DNA from 2 places in the Gluconacetobacter entanii genome. Region 2 is predicted to be linked to the other one. Evidence: riboswitches for the same ligand, from Rfam matches in the RefSeq annotation. Region 2 holds a riboswitch; the other holds the start of a gene.

Region 1 (7,498 bases), on a different contig from region 2:
AGATCCCTGCGGTGTCAGCATCTTTACGCCGCGCTACGGCGAATGGTCCGTGGAACGTATCAACGAAAGTATCCACACCCGTAAGTAATTCTCCGGTTTTCCTGAATATCCCTGGACACGGAAAGGGTCTGCCATGGACGGGCAACTGAATGTGCGGCGGGTTCTCCTTGATGTTGACCTGTCCATGCGCGGCCCAACGCTGACTGCCGTTGCCGCGGCGATCCAGTCATCCCCCGGTGTGGCGGCCTGCAGCATTACCGTGACCGAAATCGACACGGAAACCATCGGAACGGATGTTACGATCGAGGGGGAGAACATGGATTACGAAAGTATTGTGGAGGCAATCGAAAAAACAGGGGCCGTGGTCCACAGTCTTGATCACCTTGCCACGGGCGACAGGCTTATCGAAAGCGTGCCACGACGCCGATGAGATCCGGCCAGCCCCTGCGATGGTTCCATGAAGTCGAGAACCGGCTTGATATCGTAGCGGGAACCGTGGACGGCATCCTGAATGCCCTGACGCTGGCATCACGCAGTTTCCTCGGTCATGGGCACGTCATAACGTACACGCTGGCATTTCGGGTGGGGATGGCCGCGGGTCTGACGACGCTGTTCGTATTTTTTGTTGCCCACTATGCACAGGAACGAACCGCACTTGTCGGTATTGAAAGGGAACTGAACCTGCGTCCAAGCAGGCATATGTCTGCCACGGCTTTGGGGCGGAAAGCGCTCGTCAATTCCGCGCTCGGTGCGGTGCTTGCGGCCGTCTGTGGACTGGCGGGGTCAATGACACCGCTTCTTCTGGCCATGATACTTCCCGGTCCTTCATGGCTGGGCCTTCTGGCGACGCTCGCGCTGCTGGCGCTTATGGGCGTCGCCCTGGCCGGAACGGTTCATGGGTCCCGTGCTGCGTGGGGCATGGCCCTGTTCGTGGGGGGCGGCGTGCTGGCCTATATCGGCCTTGAACTTGGTCTTGTTCAGTAAAACCGCCCCGGATTGCCGTCGTGGATATCCGGGCAGAAAGGGGACGTTTATTTCCGCGGAAGATCTGAATCATGCATGGGGGAGGCGTGGATGCTGGCAGAATGTCCGTTGACAGCTTCGGCGGATACATAGCCGAGGGCCGTGGCACCAAGGCACAGCACCACAGACAGGGTGACATTGAGCAGGGCACGGACCAAGGCGCCATCCCGGGCGAGGTCGATGGTCTGGAGGCTGAAAGACGAAAACGTCGTGTAACCGCCGCAGAGTCCTGCCATGACGATCAACCGGGTTTCGTTTGACGCCGGGAAGCGGGCATGGGCGGCCGTCAGGGCGCTGAAAAAGGCTATGGCGAAAGAACCTGTTATGTTGATCAGGATTGTACCCCAGGGTAACCGCTGGCTCCATGACAGTGTCAGGATACCTGCGTAATAACGGAGCAATGTCCCCATCGCGCCCGCGACAGCGATCCACAGCGGGGTAAGGACGCCAGACATCATCGAAAACTATCCTTCATGCCTGCATGCATGTGCGCGCATCGCAGGCGTTCTGTTCAATATTCAGTGGTGGGTCAGGATGGGAAGGGTGGCGTGGGTGAAAAGATCCTGTGTCGGGCCGCCGAACAGCCATTCAAGGAAATGCGGTCGGGTATAGGCCCCCATGATGAGGAGATCGGCATTCGCCGCCAGTGCATGGGTGCGGATCTGTTCCCCGACATCACCGTCGATCCTGAACCGGTCAACAATGATCTGTACGCCCCGCCTGCCAAGGGTGCTGGCGAAAGCCGGCAACTGGGTTTCGTTGCCATCATGTTCACCGATAATGAGCGTCACGCGCTCGGCGGTTTCCAGCAGCGGCATGGCGGCCGATATGGCGTTGTCGAGCGCGTGCGAGGGATGCCATCCGATCACCGGCCTGTGCCCGACGGAGGCATAATCCTGCAATGGTGCGACAATCAGGGTGGCCTCGGCGTCATAGAGGATGCCCGCAAAGGCATCCACCACATAGGCCGGATCGCCTGCCCGGGGGCGGCCGTGAATGACGAAATCGGCGCTGCGTGCTTCCTGCGCCGCGATCTTGCGGACATCTCCCGCGATTTCGACCCACTGCCTGTCTGGCTGAGGGTGCGCGCCGGATGAGGCCGACCTTATCCAGGCGGAGGCTATTTCACGCAGCCTGTCAGCACGTTCCGTCACCTCGCGCGCAAAGCGCTGCTGTTCCTCGGTGGTGGGCATCCCTTCATCGGGTGTCTGGAATGCAGGATTGTCCGCAAGACGCGGATGCAGGATGCGAATCTGATCCGCACACAGCCGCTCGGCCAGCGCCCCGGCGGTCCCGAGTGTGAAAAGCGCGGTATCAGGCCGATCCAGAACAACCAGAAGGCGCATGACGTCATTCTCCCCCAAACGGTCAGTCACGGAGCCATATGGTAAGGAGGAAAGACGTCGGACGGATTCCCCCCATGCAGGCCCGCAGGGTAGGAATCATCAGCCTCCACCAGGGAAGCGGTTCGACCGCCATGTAGCGATCAGGCAGAATCCATTGCCATAACCAGTATCACCCGTGAACGATGGTGCCTGTCAAGTGTTGGAAACGATATCGTCGCGGGAACCGGCATGATCGTCGTGACATGTCCATTGACCGCGCGGGGAGATGGAGTTCCTCCCGTAACCGCCCTCAGGGCTGATGACTCCTGCCCATGCGACATATGTTGTCGCGGCAGGAGATCCATATCCTTCTGCGACCATCGGGATGGAAGGGTATGATGATGGTTGATTTTCGCATCCGCAGCATTGACGCGCTTGAAATCCTTGATTCCCGGGGCAATCCAACCATTCGTGTGATGCTGGTGCTCGATGGCGGAACAGTGGCGGTTGCATCCGTTCCGTCCGGCGCGTCCACAGGGCAGTTCGAGGCCCGCGAACTGCGTGATGGACCGCAACCGGATTCTGCGCCGTCAACACAGGGCCATGCCCGTTATGGCGGCAGGGGCGTATGCCGGGCGGTTGCCAATGTCCGTGATGTGATCGCGCCTTTGCTGGTCGGACAGGATGTGCGACGGCAGGCGGCCATCGACCGGATCATGCTGGAACGCGACGGAACCGGAAACAAGACAGGGCTGGGTGCGAACGCGATCCTTGGCGTATCGATGGCCGTGGCGCGGGCGGCGGCGGCCGCTGCGGGCATTCCCTTATATGCCAGCCTCGGTGGAAGCGGCGCCCGCAGGCTGCCGGTCCCCATGATGAACGTGCTGAACGGCGGCCTGCACGTTGTCAACGGGCTGGAATTCCAGGAATTCATGATCGTGCCGCACGGTGCCACGACCTTTTCGGAAGCCCTGCGCTATGGGAGCGAGACTTTCCATGCGCTTCGTTCCCTCCTTCATGAACGGGGTCATGTCACCTCGGTCGGTGACGAAGGTGGCTTTGCACCGAAACTTGCGGACAACGAAACCGCCTGCGCCCTGATTGTCGAAGCGATCGAAAGGGCCGGGTATCGTCCCGGTCCCGATATCGCCATTGCGCTGGATCCGGCGGCCTCATCTTTTGGCCATGAGGGCGCTTATCACCTGAAGGTAAACGGCACGCCCGTCACGCGCACTTCCGATGAAATGACTGCACTTTATGCAGAATGGATCGACCGCTATCCCATTGTTTCACTGGAAGACGGGCTTGCCGAGGATGACTGGGCCGGCTTCGCGGCGCAGACTGCAAAACTCGGCGAACGTTTACAGATTGTTGGTGACGACATCTTCGTTACCAATCCCGCGTTTATTGAGCGTGGCATCCGTGAAAAGACGGCCAACGCCGTGCTGATCAAGTTGAACCAGATCGGCACGGTGACGGAGACCATTGCTGCTGTTGACGCGGCAAGGCGTGCGGGGTGGGCCTATATCGTGTCTCATCGTTCTGGTGAGACGGAAGATACCTTCATCGCGGATTTTGCTGTCGCGATGGGCGGGGGACAGATCAAGACTGGTTCGCTTTGCCGAAGCGAGCGGATCGCGAAATATAACCGTCTGCTGGAGATCAAGCATGAACTTGGCGGCGAGGCGGAGTTTATATCTCCCTTCTCCCATGAGGGCTTGCGACAATAGAAACCGGATAACATCGTGATCAGGACATCGAATTGACGAAAATACTGCCGGAGGGAACGCGCCCAATCCGGTAAAGGTGCCGCACATTCCCGCTGTCGGCAACGTTATCGTAAAGCCGATATGGACGGGGACATTTCCGCGTGGCGACATTGCGGGAACTGAACGCATGATATGGCAGGTGGAGAGACCAGACTCCACCTGCGGACGCCAAACGTCACATCGTTATGATGCGATCCTCATTTTGTAATGAACGCCAGGATATCTGCATTGATGACGTCTGCATGTGTCGTGTGCATGCCGTGCGGATAGCCGGGATAGATCTTCAGCGTACTGTTCCGAAGCAGCCTGTCCTGAAGGACCGCCGCGTTCCTGTATGGTACGACCTGATCATCATCGCCCTGCAGCACAAGCACCGGCACTGTGATGGCTTTCAGGTCGTCCGTCTGATCCGTTTCGGAGAATGCCTTGATGCCTTCATAATGCGCCCTGGCGCTGCCCATCATGCCCTGACGCCACCAGTTGCGGATCGTGCCGTCCGAAACTTCTGCGCCCGGGCGGTTGAAGCCGTAGAACGGCCCGCTGGCTACATCGACAAAGAACTGCGCGCGATTGGCCGCAAGCCCCGCACGCAGTCCGTTCAGGACTGCAATCGGTGCGCCGTCGGGACTGCGGTCCGTCTGAACCATCAGGGGCGGCACGGAACTGATGAGCACGGCCCTGGCAACACGTCCCTGGGGCTGACCATATTTCGCGACATAGCGGGCAACCTGGCCCCCGCCGGTCGAATGTCCGACATGGATGGCGTTTTTCAGGTCGAGATGTTCGACAACGGCCGATGTGTCCGCCGCATAATGATCCATGTCGTGCCCGTCGCTCACCTGTGCCGAGCGACCATGACCGCGACGGTCATGCGCGATCACGCGAAACCCCTTGCTCAGGAAAAACAGCATCTGCGTGTCCCAGTCATCAGCGCTGAGCGGCCAGCCATGATGGAAGACGATCGGCTGGGCACCCTTCGGTCCCCAGTCCTTGTAGAAGATCTCTACGCCGTCAGATGTCGTGACGAATGACATGATACGCCTCCTTGCCGATCAATAACGGGATACTGGTCAGAGCCTAACGTTGAAGGTAGCTTCAAGGTCAAGCATGCGTTCATGACCGGGGGTAAATCATGAAGATTGGAGAACTGGCACGACTAAGTGGCCTGACACCGTCGAGGATCCGGTTCTATGAGCGCATCGGACTGCTGAAAACGGTTGACCGTCGGCCCAACGGATACCGGACCTATCCGCAGCAGGCCGTGATGATTCTGGCTCTTATCACAACGGCGCAGCGGGCCGGGTTTACACTGGATGAAATCCGCACCCTGCTGCCCCCCGACCTGAAACACTGGGACCATGCTACATTGATGGATGCCCTGACACGCAAGATTGCGGATATCGAAGCGTTGCAGGCACGCCTGACGCAGAGCAGGGCGCATCTGCTTCGCCTGATCGAGGATATTCAGGCGCGTCCCGACGACATGGACTGTGCGGCCAATGCGCATCGTGTCCTGACGAATATGCTTGCGGAACATCCCGAAGCCCTCGACGTCACGTCGGACGATATCCGCCTTCTGGATGCGACGGACCGCCGTCAGTCAGTAAGCACGGGTCGCCGCAAAAAGACGGCCTCCTGTTAAGCCCCATCCAGAAGCGCCACGACTTTCCTTGCCGTCGCTCGGGCGGAAAAGGGGTTCTGTCCCGTCACCAGTTTCCCATCCGTCACGACATGGGACATGAACGGAAGCAGCGCTTTTTCATAAATCGCGCCCCGTGCCTTCATCTGAGCTTCCGCGTTGTAGGGGATTTCGCGCGCGACACCTGCCAGCCTTTCCTCGGTCCATGAAAATCCGGTGATTTTCCGACCACGGACCAGAAACGAACCATCGGCAAGCCGGGTGTTCAGCAGTCCGCAATATCCATGACAGACAGCGGAGACCACGCCGCCTTTTTCCCATAGTGCGCGGGTGATGGACTGAAGACCCTCATTGTCTGGAAAATCCCATATCACGCCATGACCGCCAGTAAAGTAGATCGCGTCATAATCGCCCGGATTGATGTCTGCGGGGGAGGGTGTTGACGACAGCAGAGCCATTTTTGCCGGATCGGCCAGCCAGGCCCTGGTGGAGGCATCGCGCATCGGCCATTTCAATGCATGCGGATCAAGCGGAACTTTGCCGCCTTTTGGGCTGACAATGCGTTGTGCATGACCGCTGGCGGCAAATACGTCCCACGCATGCGTCAGTTCCGACAGCCATAATCCGGTCGGATGCGCGGAATTGCCGAAATGAGCGGTGTTGGTGACAACGTGAAGGATATGACGGTTCATGGCTGGCCCCTCCCATGCGGCAATGTCTCCGACCATCATCCTGTAACGTTCAAGCCCGGTTGAAGGTCAATCTGTGGTTTGACATTAAATCTGACTTCAAGGTTAACGGTGTATGGGCAAACCTACCTGGCATCATGGAGGCAGCCTCACATGCAGACAATTCTGGGCGCAAATGGTCAGATCGCCACGGAACTGGCGCGGACATTGCATCAGCATCATGCGGGGGAGTTGCGGCTTGTGAGCCGTAATCCCCGCAAGGTCAACGAAGACGACACGCTTATGGCGGCGAACCTGCTGGATGCAGGGCAGACAACAGGCGCGGTGAAAGGCAGCCGGATCGTCTACTTTACGGCCGGCCTGCCCCCTGACAGCAAACTCTGGGAAGAACAGTTTCCCGTCATGCTGAAAAACGCCCTGCAGGCGTGTCGGGCGGCGGGGGCCAGCTTTGCCTATTTTGACAATACGTACATGTATCCGCAGAACAGCGAGATCCAGACAGAGGAAACGCGCTTTGCGCCGGTTGGCCGGAAAGGACGGGTGCGCGCGGCAATGGCGTCCATGGTGCTGCAGGAAATGGCACGCGGCGACATTCCCGTGCTCATCGCCCGCGCACCGGAATTCTATGGTCCGGGGAAAACGCAGAGCTTCACCAATGCGCTGATCATTGACAGGCTGAAAGCAGGGAGAAGGCCCTTGGTCCCGGTCCGTGACGACACCCACCGGACCCTCATCTGGACGCCGGATGCGAGCCGTGCGCTGGCAATGCTGGGCAATACACCGGAAGCTTTCGGACAGACCTGGCATCTGCCGTGCTGTGATGATCGGCCGACCTACAAGACATTTGTCATCATGGCGAGCAGGATTTTCGGACGAGCGCCTTCTTATTCGGTCATTGGAAAATGGCCATTGATCATTGCGGGCATTTTCTCAAAAAAGGTGCGGGAAATAAGGGAACTGTTGCCCCGTTACGAGCAGGACAATCTCTTTGACTCAACCAAATTCAAACGTCATTTCCCCGAATTTTCCGTGACGACATATGAAGAAGGTCTT
Region 2 (7,498 bases):
GCGCCGCGTATCCCGGCATTCGCCTACACGTCACGATCGCCAATACACGCGATATTGCGGCAGGGGTGCAATCGGGCGAGGCGTCGATTGGCCTGGTGGAAGGCGATCTGCCGACGCCGGACTTGCACAGCGATGTCGTCGCTCAGGATCAGCTGCTGCTGGTCGTGGCCCCCGATCACCCATGGGCGTCGACCCCGCCCGCGACCCGCGATCTCGCGCGCAGCCCGTGGGTTCTGCGCGAGGCCGGGTCGGGCACGCGCATCGAGTTCGAACACGCACTCCACGCCCTCGGCGTCGATCCGGCCGATCTCGACGTGATGCTGGAGGTCGCGTCCAACGAGGCGATGGCCAGCGCCGTGGAGACGGGGACCGCTGCTGCTGTGCTCTCGGCAAGCGTGGTGGCGGGCCGGATCGAGGCCGGGCTGCTATGCGCCGTGCCCATGAACCTGCCGGACCGGCAGTTCCGCGCGCTGCGCCACCCGCAACGCCGCCTGTCGCCGGCGGAAACTGCCTTTCTCGCCCTGCTGGGCGCCCCTGTCACAGTGAACAAGCCATGACGAAGCCGCTGCAGAACCTCGCCCATCCGCGCGAGATGATCCGCCAGTTCACGCCCAACTGGTTCGCTGCCACCATGGGGACGGGTATCCTGGCCCTCGCGCTACCGCAGATCCCCGTCGCCGGTTCGTATCTCCACGGCGTCGGCACAGCGTTGTGGCTTTTCAACATCGCCCTGTTTGCCCTGTTCGCCGGGCTTTATGCCGCGCGGTGGATGATGTTCGGCCACGAGGCGCGGCGGATCTTCGGGCATGGCACGGTATCGATGTTCTTCGGCACCATACCAATGGGACTGGCGACAATCATCAACGGCGGCATCGCGTTCGGCATTTCGTTGTTCGGTGAGGGCATCGTGGGCATCGCCCATGCGCTGTGGTGGCTGGACGTGGCGATGTCGATCGCCTGCGGGGTGCTGATCCCATATCTGATGTTCACACGGCACGAGCATCGTCTGGAAGGCATGACGGCGATCTGGCTGCTACCGGTCGTGGCGGCCGAAGTGGCGGGGGCATCCGGGGGACAGATCGCGCCGCATCTGGCGGATGCGGGCACGCAGCTCACCGTGCTGCTCACGTCCTATGTCCTCTGGGCGTATTCGGTGCCGGTCGCGTTCGGCATCCTGACGATCCTGACGCTACGCATGGCGCTGCACAAACTGCCGCATGAGAGCATGGCGGCGTCATGCTGGCTGGCGTTGGGACCGATCGGCACGGGCGCGCTCGGAATGCTGGTGTTGGGTGGGGACGCACCTGCAATCATGGCGCTGCATGGCCTGCGGGAGATCGGCATCGCGGCCCACGGCATGGGGGTCTTGGCGGGGCTGCTGTTGTGGGGCTTCGGGCTGTGGTGGTGGTTGATGGCGTGCCTGATCACGGCGCGCTACTGGCGCTCGGGCATCCCGTTCAATCTCGGCTGGTGGGGCTATACTTTCCCGTTGGGCGTTTACACGGTCGCAACGTTCCGGCTCGGTGCGATGCTCGATTGCGGGTTTTTCGGCGTCGCGGGCACGGTGTTCTGCGTGATGCTCGCCATCATGTGGCTGGTCGTCGCGGCCAAGACGCTCGCCAGCGGGTGGGCGGGAAATCTGTTCGTCTCTCCCTGCATCGCAACCCCGGAGTAGAGCGCATCGGCGTACGGCCTGATTTCGTCGACCGTGTATCCAATGAACCAGCGCATTGCGGCGCATTACCCTGAGAAACGCGTTGCAGGGCGCTGAGCTTTTCTCGAATGAGGCCTTCCGGGTGAAAGAGCAACCCGGTAATCTATTTTATCGAACGTTCTAAGCGATACGTTTCAATTTTCAGCCTCGTCCCCTGATCGTATCAAAGTCTTCACGAGAAGCGAGGCGGGAAATCGGTCCTGGCCGCGAAGCTCGAAAGGCAATGATTTGCATTCCGGAGAGTGTCTCTGCCCCTCCGAAAAATCATGCGCCGAAATGCGATCACGGGAACAGGCTTCCATGAAAATTTTTGGCAAATCGAAGGTTCTGCCTCTCGCCTCCGTCCTGACGGGACTGGCTCTGCTTGGCGGATGCGGAACGGCAATCACCAGCAGCAACAATCCCTCGCATGAACGGGCGCGTCTGTGGTGGGACTACAAGAGCCTGCCCGTCAAGTTCATCGGAACGGTTCCGGGTCAGACAGACGCGACGCTGGCTGCCCTTTATCCGACACAGGACGGCGTGGCATCGGCAGACAGCCGTCGTATCGTGATGTATCTCAACGCCGTGCGATTGCCTGCCAAGGACGAACTCTGCTCCGCCGAAACGGAATTTGCCCAAGGCGGGCCGAAAGGCGGTTTGACTCAGGTCACCGCAGCCATGTGTGACGGATCGAAAGAAATTACCCGCACCTCGGGACAGATTGCCACAGACGGCGCCTCTGCCCGGTGGCTGACGATCGGCTTCGACAATATTCGCGACCAGCTCTACACGGCGCTCACGCCCGGAGCTAATCACCCTTACATGGGGAACTGAGTTGTCCAATGCCGCGCGTGAAGTCGCTTGGGATATCAAGCGCGGCATCGGCATCGATGTTCAGTGATGGATCAACAATGGCAGCATCTCGTGGGCAAGAATGTCCTCGGTCACGCCTCCGAAAAGCCTTTCGAAGAAACGCGGATGCGTATAGGCGCCCATAACGAGAATATCCGCATTTGCGCGCAGTGCATGATCGCGAAGCGCGATCCCTTCACCGTCATCAATCCGAAAACGGTCGATACCGACACTGATGCCGGCATCCATCAACCGCCGGGCAGGATCAGGCATACATTCATCAGGGAGCGCTCCGATCAGGAAGGTCACGTGTTCGGCAGTCAGCAGCAACTTCCATGCCGCCGATAGTGCGGCATCCAACGCCCGGGACGGCTCCCACAGAATGACGGGACGAACGCCGATCGTCCGGGGCGCCTGCTCAGGAGCGATTAATACGGCGGCGTTGGCATCGAAAAGTGCTGCCATGAGAGTCTTTCTGGTCCGGTCGGGGTCGCTTGGCATGTGTCTGCCGACGACCACGAGATCGGCTTTCCGGCTTTGTTCGGCGACGATACTGCGAACGTCGCCTATCGCCTGGAGCCATTGTGCTGAGCCCGTGTCCGCGAGCGTCGTCATCCATCGCTCGGCGATGTCGCGCAAGGTACCACTCAAATTCTGTTCGCGCTTTTCGAACTCGGCGTGTTCGCTCTGCGTCTCGATGCCTTCGTCCTCAGACTGGAAGTCCGGATTGGTCTCCTGCCGCGGATGCAGGATCGTCACCTTGCAATCTTGCAAACGCACCATGAGGCTATCGACGGTGCGAAGGGTCTGGAGCGCCGGCCCAGGCCGATCGAGAATGGCCAGTATGTGCATGATAGATCTCCACTCCAAAGATAAACGACCTTCGGGACGAAGAGAGGCGCACATGTCTCCTCGTACCGATTGCGGCACAGAGGAGTCATCAGCCTTGCGGCGGTTTCAGGGGAACCCCATCCCCTTGTCCAGGACGACGAAATTCTGCTGTTCGCGCGTCATCGGGATTATGTGCGCCCGGCAGTGAGGGCGAGCAACAAAAAAGGAGGGCTGGCAGGTCACAAATACAGGAAACGGCTCTTCTCGGGATTAACCATGCCCCGACGGCGGCACCCTGAAGTAGCGCACTGCGACCGCTTTATGTTAACTCTCCCGACAAGGGGATGGAGCTCCCCCTTCAACCGCCCTCGCAAGGGCTGATGGCTCCTACCGCGACACAATGGCGGTGGGAGTGCGTCTGCATTTCGCCGCCCGAAACAGCGGGTTCCGTCCGAACTCGCGCAGAAAGGGAATGGCATGTCGTTTACAACCTGTCTTATCGTCATGGTCGGAGGCGCTCTCGGCACGTTGGCGCGTTACCTGGTTTCCGTCGCGGCCATGCCGATCAGCCGCTTCATCCCATGGGGCACGATCCTCCCCATCAACGCGCTCGGCTCGTTCGTGATCGGTTTCTTCGGCACGTTGACCCTTGCGGACGGGCGCTATCCGGTGTCGGAAAACATGCGTCTTTTCGTGATGATCGGGCTCTGCGGCGGCTATACGACGTTCTCATCCTTCAGCCTGCAGACGCTCGACCTGATCCGTAACGATGCCTGGGGGCGGGCGTCCGTGAACGTGGCTGCGTCGGTCATTCTCTGCATCGGTGCCGTGGCGCTGGGCCATATCACGGCCGACGGGTTCAACACGGGCGCCATCCGCATCGCCCAGACCGCAACCGAAGAAGACGCCTAACCGATAGGGCATCATGATCATGAATGGCTCAGGTGTGCCCCCTTGGTTGGTATGGGCTCTGTTATCAGCCGCCTTTGCGGCAATGACGGCAATCCTCGCCAAGCTCGGCGTTCAGGGGGTTGATTCTGATATCGCAACTTTCGTGCGCACGATCGTCATCGTCGTCGTGCTGGGAACGTTGCTTGCCCTCACCGGCAAGCTGCGCGCGCTAGACCCCATCGGTGGGCGGACGGTCCTCTTCCTCGTGCTGTCGGGTCTCGCCACGGGAGCATCATGGCTATGCTATTTTCGCGCGTTGAAGCTGGGCGATGCGGCGCGCGTGGCGCCTGTCGACAAGCTGAGTGTCGTTTTCGTGGCGATTTTCGGCGTCCTGGTCTTGGGCGAACATATGTCCGCCAAAGGCTGGGGCGGGGTTGTCCTGATCGCCCTCGGTGCTGTTCTCGTTGCCGTGGGCTAGGCACCGCGGCCATAACGCCGCATTGTTGCGCAACAGGGCCAATGAGTTTGTGGGGGCGTGCCTGTGCGCCGTGTTTGCCTGGTGCCTGACGGGTCCGGTGCACGCGCAGGGCGATCCCCAGGGTCTGAGCGCTAATTTACCCGTCAGGCTCAAGGACGCCTTTGTCACGCCGTCAGGACATGTCGCGCTGCAAACGGCCGAGCGCGTGAGTATAGCCGGCGACGGGCGCTACAGCGCGCGGGGTGGTCCGGCCATCAAGCTGGGGCTGCCCGGCCGGATCGAACTGAGCTTTGCGCCCGTGCGTCAGTTCGGCGACGCGTCAAGTGTTCATGGCAATCTGGCGGGCGCGGAAGTGGAATGGAACTTCCGCCAGCAGGGGCGCTACGTTCCGGCCATGCTCATATCGCTCATCCGCCAGGAGCCTTATGGGGGCGGCCATCAGGGACCACGCGACAGCGTCCAGTTCGTTGCGACGAAATCGCTTGGCCGTTCCAGGCAAGCGCCCAGGGTCGGCATAGAAATCGCCTGGACGCGATCCTTCAGGGTTCGGCCTGACGAGCGGCCGAAACGATGGATGGTCGGGATGGTCAGCTCGCATCTGATAGGGCCTCGAACTGCGCTGGTCGCCGATGTGGTGCGTCAGCAGCAAACCAGGCAACGACGCCTGTCGAGCTTCGTTGATATCGGCTTTAACCATATTCTGGAGCCGGCAGTAACAATAAGCGGTGGTCTCGGGGGCGGTGTCGCCAGCGATCGTGGAGCTGTGCGGGTTTTCATCGGCCTGAAATGGACCTCCGGGGTGATCTTTCAGGGGCTATGACCGAAGTCACATCGACGAGCGATCAAGAAAATCGAACGTTTCGTGCTTTCAAATGAGTTGGTTCAGGTGATCAAGAGAAGCGCATGATCAGGCTCTCCAAAGGAGACCGACTATGAACGACATGACTTCAAACCTTCGCGCCGACCGTCGCCATGCCCTGCTGGGCCTGATGGCGGCCACCGCCGGCGCCACGATCGCCACCACTTCCACTGCCTTGGCAGCACGATCTTCCTCGTCCCATGCGGACGGAACCGGCAATCTTGCCGTGCTGACCTCGCAGCTGGCCAGATCCCCGCGCCGCCGCGATTTCAGGACCGTGCCGATGGTGCTCGACGACCCGCACATGTGGGACGCCCAGGCACTTGATCTGGTGATCGCCTATCGCGGCGAGCGGAAGCAGGTCTGGGACAACACAGCAATCGATAGCCCCTGGCTCAACCTGATGCGCAATTCCGTTAACGCACAGGTGTTTTCGTTCAGACACCCGGACTTTCTCGCGGTGTCGGCCACGCATGGCTCCGCTCACCTTGCCCTCTATGACCAGACAATCTGGGACAAGTATCAGCTGGCGAAGCTCGCCGGGCCGGCCTTTGCGTCAAACACGCTTATCAAAACGCCAGACGGTGCTCTCGATGCTTCGGCTCACGAGGATACGAAAGGCCTTTTCGGAGCGGCAGGCAACACGATCCCGATTTTGCAAAAACGCGGCGTCGTCTTCATGGCCTGCCACAACGCGATCTGGGAGCAGACGGGCAAGCTGATCGAGAAAGGTATCAATCCCGATCGTCTGTCACACGAGCAGATGGCCGCCGAACTGACCAATCACCTGATCGACGGCGTCGTCCTGACCCCCGGCATCGTGGCAACGATCCCTGAACTGCAACATGCCGGTTTCGGCTACGTGAAGTGAGAACGACCATGACACCGTCAAGAATAAGAAAAACCCTGTTGGCCACAGCTGCGGCGACTTTCGTGCTGTCGACTGCTGCGGCGTTGGCCGATCCGGTGCAATGGAACGGCAAGGCGCAGACCCCGCATTACGCAGAAGACGTGTTTCCGCCGTGGCAGCACGGCCAGAACAACGACGCGACACGGCGCGGCTTCGAATTCACCGTCCCGGAAGTCGATGTTCTGGCCGATTTTCATGGCGACATCACGAATCCGAGCCTCGTCCTGTATGTCGGGGGAAACTACTTCTTCGCCATGGCGCCGCTCGTCTCGGCGTTCGAGCATGAGCATCCCGAATTCTCCGGAAAGATCTATTGGGAGACGATCCCGCCCGGATTGCTGATCCGCCAGATCGAAGCAGGCGGGACGATCACCTCCGGCAATATGACGTGGACGGCCAAGCCCGACGCCTATTTCGCGGGCCTCAAGAAGATCGATCAGTATATCAAGAGTGGCCTGCTTGCGGCGCCTGCCGTGCCCTATGTCACGAACACGCTCACGATCATGATTCCGAAAGACAATCCCGGCCACGTCGAATCCCTGAAGGATCTCGGCCGCCCGGGCATCAGGCTTGCGATGCCCAATCCCGAATTCGAGGGCATCGCGCGCCAGATCGAGGCATCACTGGACAAGGCGGGCGGCAAAGCTTTGGCCAACGCCGTCTACAAGACGAAAATTGCCAACGGCAGCACGGTCCTGACGCATATTCATCATCGGCAAACGCCGTTATTCCTGATGCAGGGCCTCGCTGACGCCGGTGTGACATGGCAGTCCGAAGCGATCTTCCAGGAACAGACCGGGCACGCCATCAGCCATGTGGACATTCCCGCCGATCAGAACAGCACGGCGATCTACGCGGGCGCGATGGTGAAGGGGGCCGCGCACCCTCAGGCCGCAAAGCTCTGGCTCGATTTCATCAAGTCGCCAACCGCCTTGGCGATTTTCGAACGCTACGGCTTCAAGGCCTATCACGGCGGCAGCA

Evidence for each region. Region 2 has a riboswitch for fluoride ahead of HNH97_RS15705 (universal stress protein). Riboswitches for the same ligand answer to the same signal wherever they lie in the genome.
Region 1: linked by a shared signal. The riboswitch ahead of HNH97_RS16240 (universal stress protein) and the one ahead of HNH97_RS15705 (universal stress protein) in region 2 are both predicted to bind fluoride.

What each region holds. Positions count from the first base shown of each region.
Region 1 covers NZ_JABJWD010000117.1:25,103-32,600, reverse strand. Annotated here, with positions in the region: gene HNH97_RS16260 (histidine phosphatase family protein) at 1-88, shown strand, start outside; gene HNH97_RS16255 (DUF211 domain-containing protein) at 134-430, shown strand; gene HNH97_RS16250 (hypothetical protein) at 427-984, shown strand; gene crcB (fluoride efflux transporter CrcB) at 1,032-1,481, opposite strand; gene HNH97_RS16240 (universal stress protein) at 1,542-2,369, opposite strand; fluoride riboswitch at 2,453-2,537, opposite strand; fluoride riboswitch at 2,622-2,684, shown strand; gene eno (phosphopyruvate hydratase) at 2,750-4,078, shown strand; gene HNH97_RS16230 (alpha/beta fold hydrolase) at 4,315-5,151, opposite strand; gene HNH97_RS16225 (MerR family transcriptional regulator) at 5,250-5,759, shown strand; gene HNH97_RS16220 (type 1 glutamine amidotransferase domain-containing protein) at 5,756-6,448, opposite strand; gene HNH97_RS16215 (SDR family oxidoreductase) at 6,599-7,498, shown strand, end outside.
Region 2 covers NZ_JABJWD010000107.1:6,974-14,471, reverse strand. Annotated here, with positions in the region: gene HNH97_RS15720 (LysR substrate-binding domain-containing protein) at 1-557, shown strand, start outside; gene HNH97_RS15715 (TDT family transporter) at 554-1,675, shown strand; gene HNH97_RS15710 (thioredoxin domain-containing protein) at 2,015-2,530, shown strand; gene HNH97_RS15705 (universal stress protein) at 2,591-3,400, opposite strand; fluoride riboswitch at 3,473-3,533, opposite strand; fluoride riboswitch at 3,711-3,776, shown strand; gene crcB (fluoride efflux transporter CrcB) at 3,857-4,291, shown strand; gene HNH97_RS15695 (EamA family transporter) at 4,311-4,748, shown strand; gene HNH97_RS18035 (hypothetical protein) at 4,723-5,568, shown strand; gene tetH (thiosulfate dehydrogenase) at 5,681-6,478, shown strand; gene HNH97_RS15675 (substrate-binding domain-containing protein) at 6,487-7,498, shown strand, end outside.